One region of the Kocuria arenosa genome, then DNA from elsewhere that is predicted to be linked to it. Evidence: riboswitches for the same ligand, from Rfam matches in the RefSeq annotation. Region 1 holds a riboswitch; each other region holds the start of a gene.
The links. A riboswitch is a leader RNA that binds a small molecule or an ion and turns the genes downstream of it on or off. The one in region 1 is predicted to bind S-adenosylmethionine.

Region 1 (4,211 bases):
ACGATGTGGTCGGGGTGGATCTCGCCGACCGGCACGAGGTGCTCGACCTCGGCGAAGGTGACCTTCCCCGCGGTCGCGACGATCGGGTTGAAGTTGCGCGCGGTGTAGCGGTAGACGAGGTTGCCGTCGGCGTCCCCGGTGTGGGCGTGGACCAGGGCGATGTCGGCGACGATGCCGCGCTCCTGCACGTAGGTCTCGCCGTCGAACTCGGCGTGCGGCTTGCCCTCGGCCACGAGGGTGCCCACGCCGGTCTTCGTGTAGAAGGCGGGGATGCCCGCGCCGCCGGCCCGGAGCCGCTCGGCGAGGGTGCCCTGCGGATTGAACTCGACCTCGAGCTCGCCGTCCAGGTACTGCTGGGCGAACCGCTTGTTCTCGCCCACGTAGGAGGCGAGGACCTTCCGCACCTGGCGGTTCTCGAGCAGCACCCCGAGGCCCTTGCCGTCCACGCCCATGTTGTTGGAGACCACCGTCAGGCCCGTGGCCCCGGAGTCCCGCACCGCGTCGATGAGATCCCGGGGGATCCCGCTCAGCCCGAACCCGCCCACGGCGAGCGTCATGCCGTCCCGCAGGCTCTCCGCCAGCAGCTCCACAGCGTTGTCTCTGACCTTGGACACCTTTGTCCCTCCCTCTCGTGCGACGGTGACTCAGCACTCAATCTAGGGAGCCTCCACATACCGGTCAACAGCTCTCCCGGAATGACGGTAGATATCCTCAGCATCCGGCCATTCGTGCCCCGACTGTCCATATAGTGGAGTCATGGCACAGGAGCGGACGAGCGCGGGCACCCAGGTGGTCCACCGGGTGGGGCAGCTGCTGCGGGCCGTCGCCGGGCGGGAGGAGGGCAGCACGGTCGCCGAGCTCGCGGCCGAGACCGGGCTGACCCGCCCCACCGTGCACCGGCTGCTCACGGGACTCGCCGAGGAGGGTCTCGTGGACCGCGATGCCGGCACCGGGGCCTGGCAGCTGGGCCCGGAGCTGTACGTGCTGGGCGCGGTGGCCGCCCACCGCTACCCGATCCGGGAACTGGCCGGGCCCTCGCTGCGCCGGCTCGCGGAGGCCACCGGCGAGAGCGCCTTCCTCTCCGTCCGCCGCGGGCTGGAGACCGTCTGCCTGGCGCGCGTGGAGGGCGCCTTCCCCATCCGCTCCCACGTCCTCTACGAGGGGCTGCGGCTCCCGCTCGGCGTGGCCTCGGCGGGGCTGGCGATCCTGGCCCACCTCCCGGACGCGGAGGTGGACCGGGTCCTCGCGGCCACGGCCGGGGCCCGGGCCGAGTGGGGTCCCCTGCACACGCCCGAGCGGGTCCGGGAGCTGCTCGCGGACGTGCGGCGGGAGGGCTTCGCGGTGAACCCGGGGCTGATCGTCGAGGGCAGCTGGGGCATGGCCGCGGCAGTCTTCGACGCGACGGGCGCGCCGGTCTACGCGCTGAGCCTCACGGGCATCGAGCCACGGTTCACCGGCGAGCGCCGGCAGCCCCTGGGGCGGGCCCTGCTCACGGAGGCCCACCGGCTCTCCCGGGAGCTGGGCCACCGCTGAGCGGCCCCGGGCCGGCGCCGGACGGCCCGGACGAGGCACGCCACCGGCGCGGGGACGGGGCTCAGCGCGCGGTCCAGCCGCCGTCCATCGTGTAGGACGCCCCGGTGACCATGGATGCGTGCGGCCCGGCCAGCCACGCGACGAGGCTGCCGACGTCCTCCGGGTCCACGAGCTTCTTGATCGGCGTCTCGCCGAGCATGATCCGCTCCACCACCTCGGACTCGGGGATGCCGTGCACCTTCGCCTGGTCGGCGATCTGCTTCTCGACGAGCGGGGTGCGCACGTAGCCGGGGTTGATGCAGTTGCTGGTCACCCCGTGGGCCGCGCCCTCCACCGCGATGGTCTTGGAGAGCCCCTCGAGACCGTGCTTCGCCGAGACGTAGGCGCTCTTGTAGGGGGACGCCCGCAGCCCGTGCACGGAGGAGACGTTGATGACGCGCCCCCAGCCCTTCTCGTACATGTGGGGCAGCGCCGCGCGCACCAGCAGGAACGGGCTCTCGAGCATCAGCACGAGGATGCGGTGGAAGTCCGCGGGATCGAACTCCTGCAGGGGGGACACCTTCTGGATGCCGGCGTTGTTGACCAGCACGTCGACCTCCAGGCTCAGCTCGGCGAGCGCCCCGGTGTCGAGCAGGTCCACGGCCCAGGCCCGCCCGCCGAGCTCGCCGGCGACGCGCTGCGCGCCGGCCTCGTCGACGTCGGCCACCACCACGTGGGCGTGCGCGCCGGAGAGGGCTCGGGCGGCCGCCAGGCCGATGCCGCTCGCTCCGCCCGTCACAAGCGCGGTGCGCCCCTCGAGGCCGTTGTCCTGGAACATGGGGATCCTTCCTTCCGTCCGCGGTGCCCGCCGGGTCCGGGGCACCGCTCACCGTCACGGTATGTGATCCGGACCACGACGGCGAGCAGGACCGCGCGTGTCACAATCCGTCATGCCCGTCACGCGGGCACCGAATGGCGCGGCGCCCGCCGGTGCGCTTGGATGGGGAGGTCACCATCCAGAGCGGCCGAGAGATCTGGCTCGACGACGCCGCAGCAACCCGGGCGACGGTTCCCCGTCCCGCCTCCGGTGCTACCGCCAGGACCGATGGAAAGGACGTACGCCCCATGCTGCACAGTGCCGACCGCATCCGCACGACCCACGCCGGGTCCCTCCCCCGGACCCCGGCGCTGCTCGAGGCGAACCGGGTGAAGGGCGGTGTCCCGGAGGCCGAGTACGACCGGCTCCTGCAGGACTCCGTGGTCGACGTGGTCCGCCGGCAGGACGAGCTCGGGATCGACGTGGTCAACGACGGCGAGTACGGCCACGTCATGGCCGCGGAGGTCGACTACGGCGCCTGGTGGCACTACATCTTCGCCCGGATCTCGGGCCTCACCCCCGGCGAGGTGGACCTGTGGGAGCAGGAGCCGCAGCGCTCCTCCCCCGGCCGGGTGGTGCTGACGAGCTTCGGGGACCGCCGGGACCGCCGGATCTTCCACGAGGCGTACATGGATCCTGCCTCGGGCATCACCACGGGCAAGCAGGCGCCGTTCCCGAAGATCACGGGGAAGCTGGAGTACACGGGCCACGCGGCGCTGGAGGCCGACATCCGCAACCTCAGGGCGGGCCTGGAGGCCACGGGCGCGAGCGAGGGCTATCTCGCCGCGCTGTCCCCGGGCTCGTGCGCCCGGCTGGAGAACACCCACTACGCGGACGAGGACGAGGTGCTCACCGCGTGCGCCGAGGTCATGCGCGAGGAGTACCGGGCGATCACGGACGCCGGGCTGATCGTGCAGATCGACGACCCGTCCATCGCGGAGAACTGGGACCAGGTCAACCCCGAGCCCAGCGTGGAGGACTACCTGGCGTTCACGCGCAAGCGGGTCGAGGCCCTCAACTACGCCCTCGAGGGCATCCCGGAGGAGCAGGTCCGCTTCCACCTGTGCTGGGGCTCCTGGCACGGTCCGCACACCACGGACCTCGGGTTCGAGCACCTGGTGGAGCTCATGCTCTCCATCAGGGCCGGCGGCTACAGCTTCGAGGCCGCCAACGCCCGGCACGAGCACGAGTGGAAGGTCTGGCAGGACCACGAGCTGCCCGAGGGCAAGGTCATCATCCCGGGGATCGTCTCCCACGCCACCAACGTCGTGGAGCACCCCGAGCTCGTGGCCGACCGGATCGAGCGCTTCGCCCGCCAGGTGGGCCGCGAGAACGTCATCGCCTCGACCGACTGCGGCCTGGGCGGGCGGATCCACCCGCAGATCGCCGAGGCCAAGCTCGAGACCCTCGCCCGCGGGGCCGAGCTCGCCTCCCGCCGGCTGTGGTCCTGACCGGCCCCCGACCTTCCCGCAGATCCCCAGGAGGACACGCATGACCATGCAGAACACCGATCACGTGCAGACCACCCACGTGGGCTCCCTGCCGCGCACCCCGCGCCTGCTCGAGGCCAACCAGCGGCACGCCGACGGCGCCACCACCTTCGAGCAGCTCACCGACGAGCTCGCCGTGGGCGTCGAGGACGTGGTCCGCCGGCAGCGCGAGATCGGCGTGGACGTCGTCAACGACGGCGAGTACGGGCACACGATGTCCAGCGCGGTCGACTACGGCGCGTGGTGGAACTACTCCTTCTCCCGCCTCGGCGGCCTCACCCCCTCCGACGAGGACCGGTGGGCGTCCACGGAGAAGAAGCGCTCCTCGCCCG
Region 2 (4,211 bases), on a different contig from region 1:
CCGGCGGAAGGAGCGGGGCGGCTGATGGCCTGGCTCTTCCTCACCGTCGCGATCCTCACCGAGGTCGCCGGGACCCTTTCCCTGCGGATGGCCGCCCGGGGCCGTCCCCGCTGGTACGCCGCCGTGGTCGCCGGCTACCTGGTGGCGTTCACGTGCCTGAGTCTCGCCCTGGCCGAGGGCATGGCGCTCGGGGTCGCCTACGGGATCTGGTCGGCCACCGGGGTGGCGCTGACGGCGCTCGCCGGCCGGCTGCTGTTCCGGGAGCCGTTCACCTGGGTGACGGCGGCGGGGGTGGCCCTCATCGTCGGCGGAGTGCTCCTGATCGAGCTGGGCGCCTCGCCGGCCTGAGCGGCTCCTGGCGGGGCCCCGGCACCGCCCGGGTGGCAGGGCGCCGGATCTCGTGTAGAGTGGTTCGCAGTTGTTGAGGTTCGTTTTTGTCTTTCAAGCAGTTCGGCCCACTCGGGTGCAGCAGTTTTTCTGAGAAGACGTTTTCCATGCATCACAACTGTTGTGTTTCTCGAACGTCGGGAAACGTTCATCTCATGAAGGATCAGGTCTCCCATGACTACCGGTATCGTCAAGTGGTTCAACGCTGACAAGGGCTTCGGCTTCATCACCCCCGAGGACGGCTCCAAGGACGTCTTCGCCCACTTCTCCGCGATCAACTCGAACGGCTTCCGCTCGTTGAACGAGAACGACCGCGTCGAGTTCGAGACCCAGGACGGCCCCAAGGGCCCCCAGGCTGCGAACATCAACGTCATCTCCTAAGGATCCCCGCGGGCCCCGGCCCGCTGATCCTCCAGAACCGTCGTCGGGCTCCGCCCGCCGGCGGTTCTGTCGTCGTACGCCACCGGCCACCCGGCACCGGGGCAGGACGTTCCGCACCGTGGCACGTCCTCGCGCGGTTCCGACCCCGCACGGTTCCAACCCTGCACGGTTCCGCTCCCGCACGGTTCCGCCCTCGCACGACGGAGGCCGCAGCCCGTTGGGCTGCGGCCTCCGTCGTGTCCCGTCCGCCGGCTAGGCCGACATCGGGAGGGATGAGGGGTGGAGCTTGAAGAACGGGTGCCGTCCGGTCGCCGCGAGGGCTCCGGGAACGAGGAGCTGGCGGTACTTGGCGCACCATTGCGCGGTTCCCTCCGTGTGCTCCGCCGCGGCGGCGAGGTCGTCGGCCTCAGGGCTCAGGTACTCCTGCACGTCCCCGTCGGTCGACGTGAGCCGGACGAGGTGCAGATCGGGGAGGGCGGTGACGGTCACGTCGATCCACTCCTCGCGCTGGTCGGTGGTGATGGCTGTTCTTTCTTCGGACATGGTCATGTTTTCTCCTGACGTTCTTGCAGGCATCCGATGGCGTTGCCCGCCGCTTCGTCATCCGATCCACCCGGGAACATCGGGTTGGCGCGCAGCGGGTCGGAGCCCCTTCCCGGACTCGTCGGGGATCGTCGATCTCCGGTCGAGCACGTGGACGCCGCATCTCGAGAAGCAGGTTCAGGCTACCCCGCTGCTCCGACACCACGACAGGCGAGTCGTGAGTTGTGTCACCGAAGCGTAATGCTCGGGGCCGTCGCCGGCGCCGTCCCCGGTTGTTCGAGGCCCATTCCAGCGCATCGATGTGTCGTCGAGGTGTCGGAGCGGTGACGCTCCGGGGAAGACCGGCGCACAGGAGGGTGGCCCCGGAATCCCCCGGGACGCCGCGCGCAGATGCGGTTCCGCCGGTGTGGTTCAATGGAGGAAGCTTCAAGAGACCCGGTCGGCAAGCTCCGACTTGACCGGGCACCAACCCCATGTTCACGGGTGGTTCGGATGACGAAGCGGCTCGCATCGCCGCAGCAGCGGTACCCGGTGCGAGCAAGAGCGCACGAAGGATCCCGGTCATGTCCGACCCCCGCCACCCTGCCGTCGCCCGCGCGGGCGCCTCCGAGGCCTCCCCGAGCGTCCCGGCACCGAGGGACTCCGTCCCCAACGACCCGACGCCGGGCGTCCCGGCGATCAGCGCCTCCGCCATGAGCCTCGAGGACTACGCCCGCGTGGTGCAGATCCGCGCCGAGTTCGTGGACTTCCTGCTGGCTCCGGCCCGCGGGGAGCTCGCCGCCGCGGCCTGAGGCCCGTCGCCGTGGACCTCCTCCTGGACCGTTCCGTGCTGCTGGGGGTGCGCACCCCGGAGCGCTGCCCCGAGCTGGCCGAGGTCCTGCGCCGGCACGGTCACCGGCGGCTCTTCCTCCCGGCCACCGTGCTCGGCGAGCTGCTCGCCGAGCGGCCCGACGAGATGCTGTGGGCGGAGCAGCTCGAGCTGCGCTTCCCGGGCCGGGTGCTGCCGGTCGACGCCGCCGTGGCCCGGGCCTGGGGCGCGCTGGGCGCGTCAGGGGCGGCCGACCCGCTCGCGGGGCTCACCGCCGCCACGGCCCTGGTGCACGGGCTGACCGTGCTGACCGCGGAGCCGGGGCGGTACGCCGGTACCGGGGCCTCCGTGCTGGACGCGTCCCCCGCGCGGCGGTAGCCCTCAGGCGGCCCGGCGGTGGCGCCGGCCTCGCCCCTGCCCCGAGAGCGCCACAGCACTCTCGTAGTGCTCGAGCAGCTGCCCGACCAGCACGTCCCACGTCCGGCCCTGGACCGCGGCGTGCGCCGCGACGCCGAACGCGGCCCGCTTCGCCTCGTCGCCCAGGAGATCGGTCACGTGACCGCGCAGCGCCCCGAGGTCGCCCGGGGGATAGAGCCAGCCGGTGCGGGACCGGTCCACGAGGTCGAGGGGCCCGCCCCGGCCGGTCGCGACGACCGGCACCCCGGAGGCCATGGCCTCCTGGATCGTCTGGCAGAACGTCTCGAACTCGCCGGGATGGACGAACACGTCGAAGGAGGCCATGATGCGCGCGAGGTCCGCGCCGCTGCGGCGGCCGGTGAAGTGGGCCTGCGGGAGCCGGCGGCGCAGGGCGTCCTCCTCCGGCCCCGAGCCCACGACCACCAGGCGCGTGCCGGGCAGGTCCGCGACCGCGGAGAGGTCCTCGACCTGCTTCTCCGGTGCGATCCGGCCCACGTAGCCGACGATCCGCCGGCCGCCGCCGACCTCCCGCCGCCACTGCTCGTCCCGGTGCCGCGGGGAGAAGCGGGTGGTGTCCACCCCGCGCCGCCACAGGTGCACGTCCCGGACGCCGTGCTCGGTGAGCTGCCGGACCGCCGAGGTGGACGGCGCGAGCGTGAGCGTCGCGAGGTTGTGCATGGAGCGCACGTGCCCCCACAGGAGCTGCTCGAGGAACGGCGCCCCGTACTTGGCCGCGTAGCCGGGCACGTCCGTCTGGTAGACCGCCACGCACGGCACCCCGAGCTGCTGGGCCGCCAGGATCGCCCGGCGGCCCAGCACGAACGGGGAGGCCACGTGGACCACGTCCGGCCGGAAGCGCTCCAGCTGCCGGCGCACCCGCGCCACGGTCCCGCCGGCCACCCGCACAGCGGGGTAGCCGGTGAGCGGCACGGCGGGCAGCCGGTGCACCGGCACCCCGTCGAGGTCCTCGACGACCTCCTCCGCGAGGCGCCCGAGCGGCGCGGGGTCGTAGGACGGCGCCACGACGACGACGTCGTGCCCCCCGGCGACCAGCTGCTCGACGACCCGCAGCGCCGAGTGGGTGACTCCGTTCAGGTGGGGGAGGAACTGCTCGGCGACCACGGCGACTCTCATGGGCCCGAGCCTGCCCGGACCGGGCGACCGGACGGCGAGCGGGGCGTGGCCCGCCGGTGAAGGCGCCGTGAAGCCTCTGCCGGGGCGCCGCGCGGGCGTGGGAGGATGGGCGGTGATGAACTCCCTTGGCTCTTCTTCCCCCGCTGCACGCCCCGACCGCAGGGGTGTGCCGATGCCGCTGTGGCTGCAGGGCGTGCTGGAACTCGGCTCCGTGGCCGTGGTGTCCTACCTGCTGGTCCTCCTGAGCGTCCTCATGGTGTGGCTCGCCGACGGCTTCGACACCCTCGGTCTGACCGGCGGGTTCGTGCTCTCCGGTCACGTGTGGCTGCTCGCCCACCTCACACCGCTCCAGGTGGCCCTGGACCCGGGTGCGGGGCTGCCCGCGACCAGCGGGACGCTCAACCTCGTCCCGCTCGGGCTGACCCTGGTCCCGTTCGCGCTCGCGTGGCACGCCGGCAGTCGGTTGGCGCGCGCCTGCTGGGAGGGCCAGTTCTGGCAGCCGTACCTCAGCGGCCTGGCCGCCTACTCCGCGTTCGGCGCC
Region 3 (4,211 bases), on a different contig from region 1:
TTGGCCCGTGGTGCTGGTGGTCACGGCCCTGTTCCGCGGCAGCTACCACCTCTACCAGGGGATCGGGCCCTTCCTCGGCAACGTGGTGATGGGCCTCGTCTTCGCGGAGCTCTACCGGCGCACCGGCCGGGTGATGCCCCTCGTCGTCGCGCACTTCCTGCTGGACGCCGTGGGCTTCCTCGGCGCCGCCCGGCTGCTGGGCTGAGAGGCCCCGCCACGGGAAGGCAGCAGGCCGACGACGCAGGAGCACCCCACCCGCTCAACGGGTGGGGTGCTCCTGCGTCGTGAGGGACGATGCCTCGGCCGCCACCTGTCCGTGACACCGCCCCGGAAGGTCGCGGTCGACGACCCGGCGCACCTAGACCGAGGACGGCGCCGAGGACAGCAGGGACTGCCCACGCCGGTTCATGCGTGTCTCGTCCCTCCGGTCGGCACCGACGAGCTCAGCCCTTCTCGTGGTAGGCGTAGCTCTTCTCGCTGTCCTCGTCGTGCTTGTCCTCGTCGCCGTCGTTGTCGTCGTCCTTGTCGTCCTTGTCCTTCTGGCCGTCGTTGTCGTCGTCGTCGTCGTCGCAGTCCTCCTTGCCGTCCCGGTCGGAGTCCTTCCACGCGTGCGCGTAGTCCTCGTCCTCGTCGTCGTGCTCCCAGGTGAACTCGTGGTGGTACTTCTCGTCGTCGTCCTTCTTGCCGTTCTCGTTCTCGTCGTGGTACCAGTGCTCGCCGTCGTGCTGCCAGACGTGCTCGTGGTGGTACTTCTCCTCGTCGTCCCTCTCGCCGTTCTCGTTCTCGTCGTGGTACCAGCCGCCGTTCTTGTCGTCCCCGTCGTCCTTCTCGTCGTCCTTCGCGTTGTCCTTCTCGTCGCCGTAGTCATGCTTGTGGTCATCGCTGGATTTGCCATGGTGATGACCGTTATGCTCGTGCTCATGGCCCTCGCCCGCGAATGCGGGGGCGCCCAGCGAGCTTCCGAGGAGGGCGGCCGCGATGGCCGCACCGGCGAGAGTCTTGTGCAGATCGTTCATGGTTTCCCCTAAGGAGGGCATGACGAAGAAAGCGTCATGCACGCGAGAGAATCTATGTCAAGGCCTGTGAGATGGGCCTTCCCTGAGAACCGGGTGACACCACGGTAGAAGGGGGTTAGCGGCGCGTTCAAGAGTCCGACCAGGAGCAATGGCAACAAATCTCTGTCCCGTCGGACCTCGTTCCTCCGGGGGCGGGACGGGACGGGCCGGGGGTTCCGCGGCCTGCGCCCAGGAGTGCCCCCTGGCTGCTGACCAGTAAGTCAGTCGCGTTCCTGCAGGTCACACGGGATTCTGGAGCCGCGGGAACAACTGCCGGCCACCGCAGCAGCCCTTCCCCGAGGGGCGCGACAGGCAGGCCCCGCGGGCGCCGCCGGGGGCCCCAGGGACCATCAGCACCATGACGGTTCGACACGTTTTGTGACATCGTTGCCGGGTCACAGGACCTCCCCGAGGAGGCACTTGTTCCACGGGGCTCCAGAGCGCGCCCGGGGGGAGTCACATCGGCCCCGGCCGACGTCGATCGTGGCCGGGCCCGTCGAGTGCCCCGACGGCTGGTCGCCGACCGCGGCCATGACCACGACGAGCAGCCGCGGCTGCTGCGAGCCCGGAGGCCGCGAGCGGAGCGGCCCGGTGGGGTCGTCCGATCTCAGATGGTGACGGGGCCGTCCGGGGTGCTGAACGTGACGGAGAGCACCCCCGGGGTGCCGTCCGGATAGCGCCAGTCGACCTCGAGGTCCTCGAGCGCGGTCTCGACGGGGGCGCCCAGCCACTCGGCGACCCGTTCCGGGGCCCCGGCGATGGTCATCCCCGCGAGCCCCACGTCCGTGATCCGCGCCTGGGACGGGTGCATCTCCGGGTCGGAGTCGAAGTGGATCATGAACGGCAGCTGCGGGTCCGCGATCAGGCCCTTCACGCCGATCTGGTGCCACTCCAGGCACCGGCCGTCCGGGAACACCCGCTGGCCCGGCACGGAGTGGCGCCCGAGGCGCCGCTCGAAGGGAGTGAGGTCCTCGACCTCCACGACCCAGCCCAGCCAGCCGCCGCCGGCCTCGGACCGGGCGCGCACGGCCTGGCCGAAGGGCGCCTTCTCCGCCGCCGGGTGCTGGAGGACCTCGACGACCTCCACGTACTGGTGGTTCGTCAGCGGCAGGATCATGTTGCGGGTGCCGAAACGGGGGTGCACCCCGCCCTTGACCGGCTCGATCCCGAGCTGGTCCGCGATGCGCTCGGTGGTGGCCGCCAGGCCCTCCGGGCGGCAGGCGTAGGACACGTGGTCGACTCTCATGGGCACATCGTGCACCCTGTGAGTTTGGTCTCCAAATCGGTCCGCGACGCGCCGGGCGTCGTGCGGGCGACGCCCCGTGCCGGGTGTCACGCCCGGGTCCGGCTTGACGCCGTGACGCCCTGATCCGGAGAATGCTGTCCAGGTCATGAGCGCCAGCGTCCAAGCCCCAGCTAGCTGGCCGGCAACCCTCCACCGCGGTGGGGTGCCCTGGGTGAAGACCAGGCTCCTCGCGACCGGCGAGCGAGCAAGCGCGGGTCCCCGGCGCCCGGCCGTTCCCGGCCGCACCGACTCGACCGGGACGGGACCCCTGACCTCCGCAAGGAGTCCCACGGCATGTCCGATCTCCCCGCTTCCAGCACCGACGTCTCCGTCCCCCGCACCGGCGAGGCCGCGACCGGACGGCCCACCCCCGAGAACCCCGGGGGCTGGGCCTTCGAGACCCGGCAGATCCACGCGGGGCAGAGCCCCGACCCGGTCACCGGCTCCCGCGCCCTGCCGATCCACCAGACCACGTCCTTCGTCTTCCCCGACGCCCAGGCCGCGGCCGACCGCTTCGCGCTCGCCGAGCTCGGCCCGATCTACACGCGGATCGGCAACCCGACCACGGAGGTCGTGGAGAACCGGATCGCCGCCCTGGAGGGCGGGGTGGGCGCCCTCATGCTCAGTGCGGGGCAGTCGGCGACGACGTTCGCGGTGCTCAACGTCGCCGGCGCGGGCGACCACATCGTGGCCAGCCCCAGCCTGTACGGCGGGACCTACAACCTCTTCAAGTTCACGCTGCCCAAGCTCGGCATCGAGACCACCTTCGTGGCGGACCCCGACGACCCCGAGGCCTGGCGGCAAGCGGTCCGCCCGAACACGAAGGCCTTCTTCGCCGAGACGATCCCGAACCCGCGCAACGACGTGCTCGACATCGAGACGGTCTCCGGGATCGCCCACGACCACGAGGTGCCGCTCATCGTGGACAACACCGTGGCGACCCCCTACCTCATCCAGCCCTTCCGCTGGGGCGCGGACGTCGTGGTGCACTCTGCCACCAAGTTCCTGGGCGGGCACGGCACGGCCATCGGCGGCGTGATCGTGGACTCCGGGAACTTCGACTTCGGCCACTACCCGGAGCGCTTCCCCGGCTTCAACCAGCCGGACGAGTCCTACGGCGGACTCGTCTACGCCGAGGCCCTGGGCGCGGACGGCCCCTTCGGCGTCAACCTGTCCTACATCCTCAAGGCCCGGGTGCAGCTGCTGCGCGACCTCGGCTCGGCGATCTCCCCGTTCAACGCGTTCCTCATCGAGCAGGGCATCGAGACGCTGTCCCTGCGGATGGAGCGGCACGTGGACAACGCCGGGAAGGTGGCCCGCTGGCTCGAGGCGCGCCAGGACGTGCGCTCGGTGTCCTGGGCCGGGCTGGAGTCCTCCCCGTGGCACGAGCGGGCGCAGAAGTACGCGCCCCGGGGCGCCGGGTCCATCCTGGGCTTCGTCCTCGACGGCGGCCGGGAGGCCGGAGCCGCCTTCGTCGACGCCCTGACCCTGCACTCGAACGTCGCGAACATCGGCGACGTCCGCTCCCTCGTGATCCACCCGGCGTCCACCACGCACAGCCAGCTCCTGCCCGAGGAGCAGCTGGCCGCCGGCGTGGAGCCCGGCTTCGTGCGCCTGTCCGTGGGTCTGGAGAACATCGACGACATCCTGGCGGACCTGGAGCACGGCTTCGCCGCGGCCGCGGCCGCGCAGGGAGGACAGGAGTGACCGTGACGGTCGTGGGAGGCGCCGACGCCGGGACCGCCGTCCGCGAGGACGGCGTGCCGCGGGTGACCGGGATCGGCGAGCTGGAGCTCGAGTCGGGCTTCCGGCTGCCCGACGTCCGGATCGCCTACGAGACGTGGGGGACGCTCGCCCCGGACGGCTCCAAC
Region 4 (4,211 bases), on a different contig from region 1:
CGGGACATCGCGTCGACCACGGCCTGCACGTCCGTGTCCTCGCCGGTCAGCTCGAAGGTCAGCGACCCGAACGACTGCTCCTGGAGCACGCTGATCCCGCCGTAGGCGATGGTGAAGCGGACACCGCGGGCGGCGCCGTCGGAGAGCACCCCGCCGATGTCCACGCCGTCGCCGACGTCCACGATCACCAGGCGCCCGCGGTGGGCGCGGCGCAGCCGCTCCACCTCGCGGGCGTCGGGCACCGAGTGCAGGACGGAGGAGACGAAGCGGCGGGCGGTCTCGGTGCGGGGCCGGGCGAAGATGTCCACGGTGGAGCCGTGCTCCACGACCTTCCCGTCCTGCATCACGGCCACGCGGTCGGCGATCGCCCGGACCACGTCCATCTCGTGGGTGATGATCACGATCGTGATGCCCAGCTCCCGGTTGACCCGCTGCAGCACCTGCAGCACCTCCTGCGTGGTCTCCGGGTCGAGGGCGCTCGTCGACTCGTCGGCCAGGAGCAGCTTCGGGCTGGTGGCCAGGGCGCGGGCGATGCCCACGCGCTGCTTCTGCCCGCCGGAGAGCTGCTCCGGGTAGTTGCCGGCGCGCGCGGACAGGCCCACGAACTCGAGCAGCTCGGCCACCCGGGCCCGGCGCTCCTCCTTCGGCCAGCCGGCCCGCTTGAGCGGGTACTCGACGTTGCCGGCGACGGTGCGGGAGGTGAAGAGGTTGAACTGCTGGAAGATCATGCCGATCTCCTGCCGGACCGGCGCCAGCTCGGTCTCGCGCCGCCCGGCCACCTCGAAGCCCTCCACGGTCAGGGACCCCGAGGACACGGGCTCGAGCCCGTTGATGAGGCGCACGAGGGTGGACTTGCCCGCCCCGGAGTAGCCGATCACCCCGAAGATCTCGCCGCGGCGGACGTCGAGGCTGACGTCGTCGACCGCCACCACCTCGCGCGCCGCGCGCCCCGAGCCGGTGCGGAAGGTCTTGGAGACGTTGCGGAAGGAGACGAGCACCTCGTCCGGGCGCCCGGTGGCGGACGGCCCGGCGGGGACCGCCGCGCTCACTGCTCCTGGTCCTTCAGCTCCTGCTGGTAGCGGGTGGTCAGCTCCTGGAGCTCCTCCGGCTCCAGCTGCAGCGGCACGGCGGTGTCCTTGGTCTCCTGCATCTCGGCGTCGATCACGGCCTGCTCGTGGTAGAGGTCCGCGACCTGCCGGAGGGTCTCGTCGTCGGCGAGCTCCTCCGTCGTGGTGAACAGGTTGACGTAGGCGCGCGAGCCCTCCGCCTCCGGGTCGTCCTGGGCCAGTGCGGACTTCGGGTCGATGTCCGCGCGGGCGAGGAAGTCGTTGTTGATCACCGAGCCGGCCACCGAGTCGAGGGAGAGCACCGTCTGCTCCGCGGAGACCGGGGTGACCCGCACCTTCGAGGCCTCGGTGTCGACGTCGAGCTCCGTGGGGATGAGGGTGTCGCTGGTCAGCTCGACGAGGCCGGCGGACTCGAGCACGAGCAGGGCCCGGGAGAGGTTCACGGCGTCGTTGGGCACGGCGATCTCGTCGCCCTCCTGGAACTGCTCCACGGAGTCGTGCTCGTTGGAGTACAGGCCCAGCGGGTAGATCGACGTCGAGCCGATGGGGGTGATCGAGCCACCGGCGGAGTTGTTGTAGTCCGCGAGGAAGGGGACGTGCTGGAACCAGGTCATGTCCACGTCGCCGGACTCGGTGGCCGGGTTGGGCTGGTTGTAGTCGGAGAAGTCGACGTACTCGACGGTGACGCCCTGCTCCTCGGCCAGCTGCTGGAGGACGTCGTGGGTCGGGTGGGAGCCGACGACGCCGATGGTGACCTTGCCGTCGGCGAGGGCGCCCTCGCCGGAGGACTCCCCGCCGGAGCCGCCGCAGGCGGTGAGGGTGAGGCCGAGGGTCGTGGCCAGGGCGAGGAGGGGGAGGCGCTGCGATCGCATGTGGTGCCTTTCCGTGGGTCCGGGGTGTCCGAGGTCTCGACCGGCGCCGTGGGTCCGGCGGCCACGGTCGAGGGCGCGCCGGAGGGCGCGTGCGCGGTCGGACCGTACTTGCCGCCGGCCGTCGATGGCCGGTGCCGGATGGTTCACCTGGGGCACCCCACTACGGGAGAGGGTTGCCGCCCAGCAAGCCAGGGCTTCGCGCTGGGACTCGTCATCCGCCCGACACACTAGCACGTGCGGCGGGGGCGGCTCCCGTCCCGTCAGCGGGCGAGGACCTCGCGGGCCCGGTGGCGGGCCCAGCGCTCGGCCGCCAGCACGGCCTCGAGCTCCAGCGGGCCGCCGTCGTCGTGCTCGCCCAGCACCGCCTCGACCGTGTCCACGATGGCGGGGAACCGGATCCGGCCGTCGTGGAAGGCGTGCACCGCCTCCTCGTTGGCCGCGTTGAACACGGCGGGGAAGGTCCCGCCCCGCTCCCCCGCCGCCTTGATGAGCTCGACGGCCGGGAACGCCACCGGGTCGAGGGGCTCGAAGGTCCACTCCGTGGCGCGCGTCCAGTCGCACGGCCGGGCGGCGCCGGGCACCCGGTGGGGCCAGGCCAGGCCGAGGGCGATGGGCAGGCGCATGTCCGGGGGCGAGGCCTGGGCGAGGGTGGAGCCGTCCACGAACTGGACCATGGAGTGCACGACCGACTGGGGGTGGACCACCACGTCGATGCGCTCGAGGGGGACGTCGAAGAGCAGGTGGGCCTCGAGCACCTCGAGGGCCTTGTTCACCATGGACGCCGAGTTCGTCGTCACCATCAGGCCCATGTCCCAGGTCGGGTGGCGCAACGCGTCCTGCGGCGTGACCGACTCCAGCTCCGCGCGGGACCGGCCGCGGAACGGTCCGCCGGAGGCCGTCAGCACGAGCCGGTCGACCTCTCCGGCGGTGCCGCCGCGCAGCGCCTGCGCCAGCGCCGAGTGCTCGGAGTCCACGGGGATCAGGGCGTCCGGGTCCCCGGTGGCCGCGGCGGCGGCCTTCACGAGGGCGCCGCCGGCGATCAGCGACTCCTTGTTCGCCAGCGCGAGCTTATGCCCGGCCCGCAGCGCCGCCAGCGTGGGGGCGAGCCCGATGGAGCCGGTGATGCCGTTGAGCACGAGATCCGCGCCGGGATGTGCGGCGGCCGCGGACGCCGCACCGGGCCCGTGCTCGATGCCGGGGCGGTAGCCCGCCGCCCCGGCGGCCGCGGCCCGCTCCGCGATCAGACGGGCCAGCCGGGCGGCGTCCTGACCGGTGCCGCTGGTCGCCACGACCGCGGCGCGGGTCTCGACGGCCTGGTCGGCGAGCAGCTCGAGATGGCGTGCTCCGGCGGCGAGGGCGACCACGGTGAACGGGGCCGCGCCCTCGAGCCCGCGGGCGGCCCGCACGACGTCGAGCGCCTGGGTGCCGATCGAGCCGGTCGAGCCGAGGACGCTGATCCTGCGGGGACCTGCGGCGGCCAGCGCGCTCAGCTCGGGCGTCGGGCGGGCGCGTGGAGGGGAGGCGGGGGGCGTCATGGCCCCAGTATCCCCCAGCCGGCGTCCCCGGTCCCGCGCCTCCGGCGGGCCGGGGTGCCCGGCCCGGGACGGACCGAGGCCCCGTCCACCGGAAACGGTGGACGGGGCCTCGGCGACCGACGGGGTCGGGTCAGCGCGTGGCGCGACCCTTGCGGCCGGAGACCGCGCCCCAGATGAAGAGCACGATGAGGGCTCCCACGACGGCGGTGATGATGGTGCCGATGTCGAACGCGGACTCCAGGTCCCCGATGCCGATCAGCGAGCCCAGGAAGCCTCCGAGGAGGGCCCCGACGATGCCGAGGACGATGGTGACGATGATGCCGCCGCCCTGGCTGCCCGGCATGATGAGCTTGGCGAGGGCGCCGGCGATGAGGCCGAGGATGATCCAGCTGATGATTCCCATGATGGCTCCTTATCCGTCCCGGGAGGGACTTTCATTGTACGCAACCGGCGAGTATCCCTGGAATACTCTGAGGTTGCTTCTGTCCATCACCCTAGCCGACGGTCAGCCGCCTGTCTGTTCTCTATGGCGAATCGACGTGTGTCCCCGGACACGGACCGGCCCGCCGGAAGCCGTGGCTTCGGGCGGGCCGGACGTCCTCCCAGGTGGGAGCGGGGAATCCGTCAGTGGGCGACGGGCTTCTCCGCGCCGATGCCTGTGAGGGAGCGCACCTCCATCTCGGACTGCTTGACCGGGTCCTCGAGACGGCGCTCCGTCATGGAACCGATGAAGCCGA

Region 2: linked by a shared signal. The riboswitch ahead of ACFYE3_RS09320 (nuclease PIN) and the one ahead of ACFYE3_RS00770 (cobalamin-independent methionine synthase II family protein) in region 1 are both predicted to bind S-adenosylmethionine.
Region 3: linked by a shared signal. The riboswitch ahead of ACFYE3_RS11830 (bifunctional o-acetylhomoserine/o-acetylserine sulfhydrylase) and the one ahead of ACFYE3_RS00770 (cobalamin-independent methionine synthase II family protein) in region 1 are both predicted to bind S-adenosylmethionine.
Region 4: linked by a shared signal. The riboswitch ahead of ACFYE3_RS11620 (MetQ/NlpA family ABC transporter substrate-binding protein) and the one ahead of ACFYE3_RS00770 (cobalamin-independent methionine synthase II family protein) in region 1 are both predicted to bind S-adenosylmethionine.

What each region holds. Positions count from the first base shown of each region.
Region 1 covers NZ_JBHZTA010000001.1:160,461-164,671, reverse strand. The annotation lists gene ACFYE3_RS00785 (CoA transferase subunit A) at 1-614, opposite strand, end outside; gene ACFYE3_RS00780 (IclR family transcriptional regulator) at 757-1,533, shown strand; gene ACFYE3_RS00775 (3-hydroxybutyrate dehydrogenase) at 1,595-2,350, opposite strand; SAM riboswitch class I at 2,522-2,624, shown strand; gene ACFYE3_RS00770 (cobalamin-independent methionine synthase II family protein) at 2,638-3,840, shown strand; gene ACFYE3_RS00765 (cobalamin-independent methionine synthase II family protein) at 3,881-4,211, shown strand, end outside.
Region 2 covers NZ_JBHZTA010000004.1:202,207-206,417, reverse strand. The annotation lists gene ACFYE3_RS09340 (DMT family transporter) at 1-25, shown strand, start outside; gene ACFYE3_RS09335 (DMT family transporter) at 25-348, shown strand; gene cspE (transcription antiterminator/RNA stability regulator CspE) at 562-768, shown strand; gene ACFYE3_RS09325 (hypothetical protein) at 1,021-1,317, opposite strand; SAM riboswitch class IV at 1,736-1,861, shown strand; gene ACFYE3_RS09320 (nuclease PIN) at 1,875-2,102, shown strand; gene ACFYE3_RS09315 (PIN domain-containing protein) at 2,114-2,497, shown strand; gene ACFYE3_RS09310 (glycosyltransferase family 4 protein) at 2,501-3,670, opposite strand; gene ACFYE3_RS09305 (cell division protein PerM) at 3,843-4,211, shown strand, end outside.
Region 3 covers NZ_JBHZTA010000006.1:122,155-126,365, reverse strand. The annotation lists gene ACFYE3_RS11845 (CPBP family intramembrane glutamic endopeptidase) at 1-205, shown strand, start outside; gene ACFYE3_RS11840 (hypothetical protein) at 444-1,016, opposite strand; gene ACFYE3_RS11835 (VOC family protein) at 1,663-2,301, opposite strand; SAM riboswitch class IV at 2,443-2,558, shown strand; gene ACFYE3_RS11830 (bifunctional o-acetylhomoserine/o-acetylserine sulfhydrylase) at 2,635-4,047, shown strand; gene metX (homoserine O-acetyltransferase MetX) at 4,044-4,211, shown strand, end outside.
Region 4 covers NZ_JBHZTA010000006.1:81,816-86,026, forward strand. The annotation lists gene ACFYE3_RS11615 (methionine ABC transporter ATP-binding protein) at 1-1,049, opposite strand, end outside; gene ACFYE3_RS11620 (MetQ/NlpA family ABC transporter substrate-binding protein) at 1,046-1,939, opposite strand; SAM riboswitch class IV at 2,039-2,155, opposite strand; gene dxr (1-deoxy-D-xylulose-5-phosphate reductoisomerase) at 2,200-3,474, opposite strand; gene ACFYE3_RS11630 (GlsB/YeaQ/YmgE family stress response membrane protein) at 3,605-3,877, opposite strand; gene ACFYE3_RS11635 (solute symporter family protein) at 4,099-4,211, opposite strand, start outside.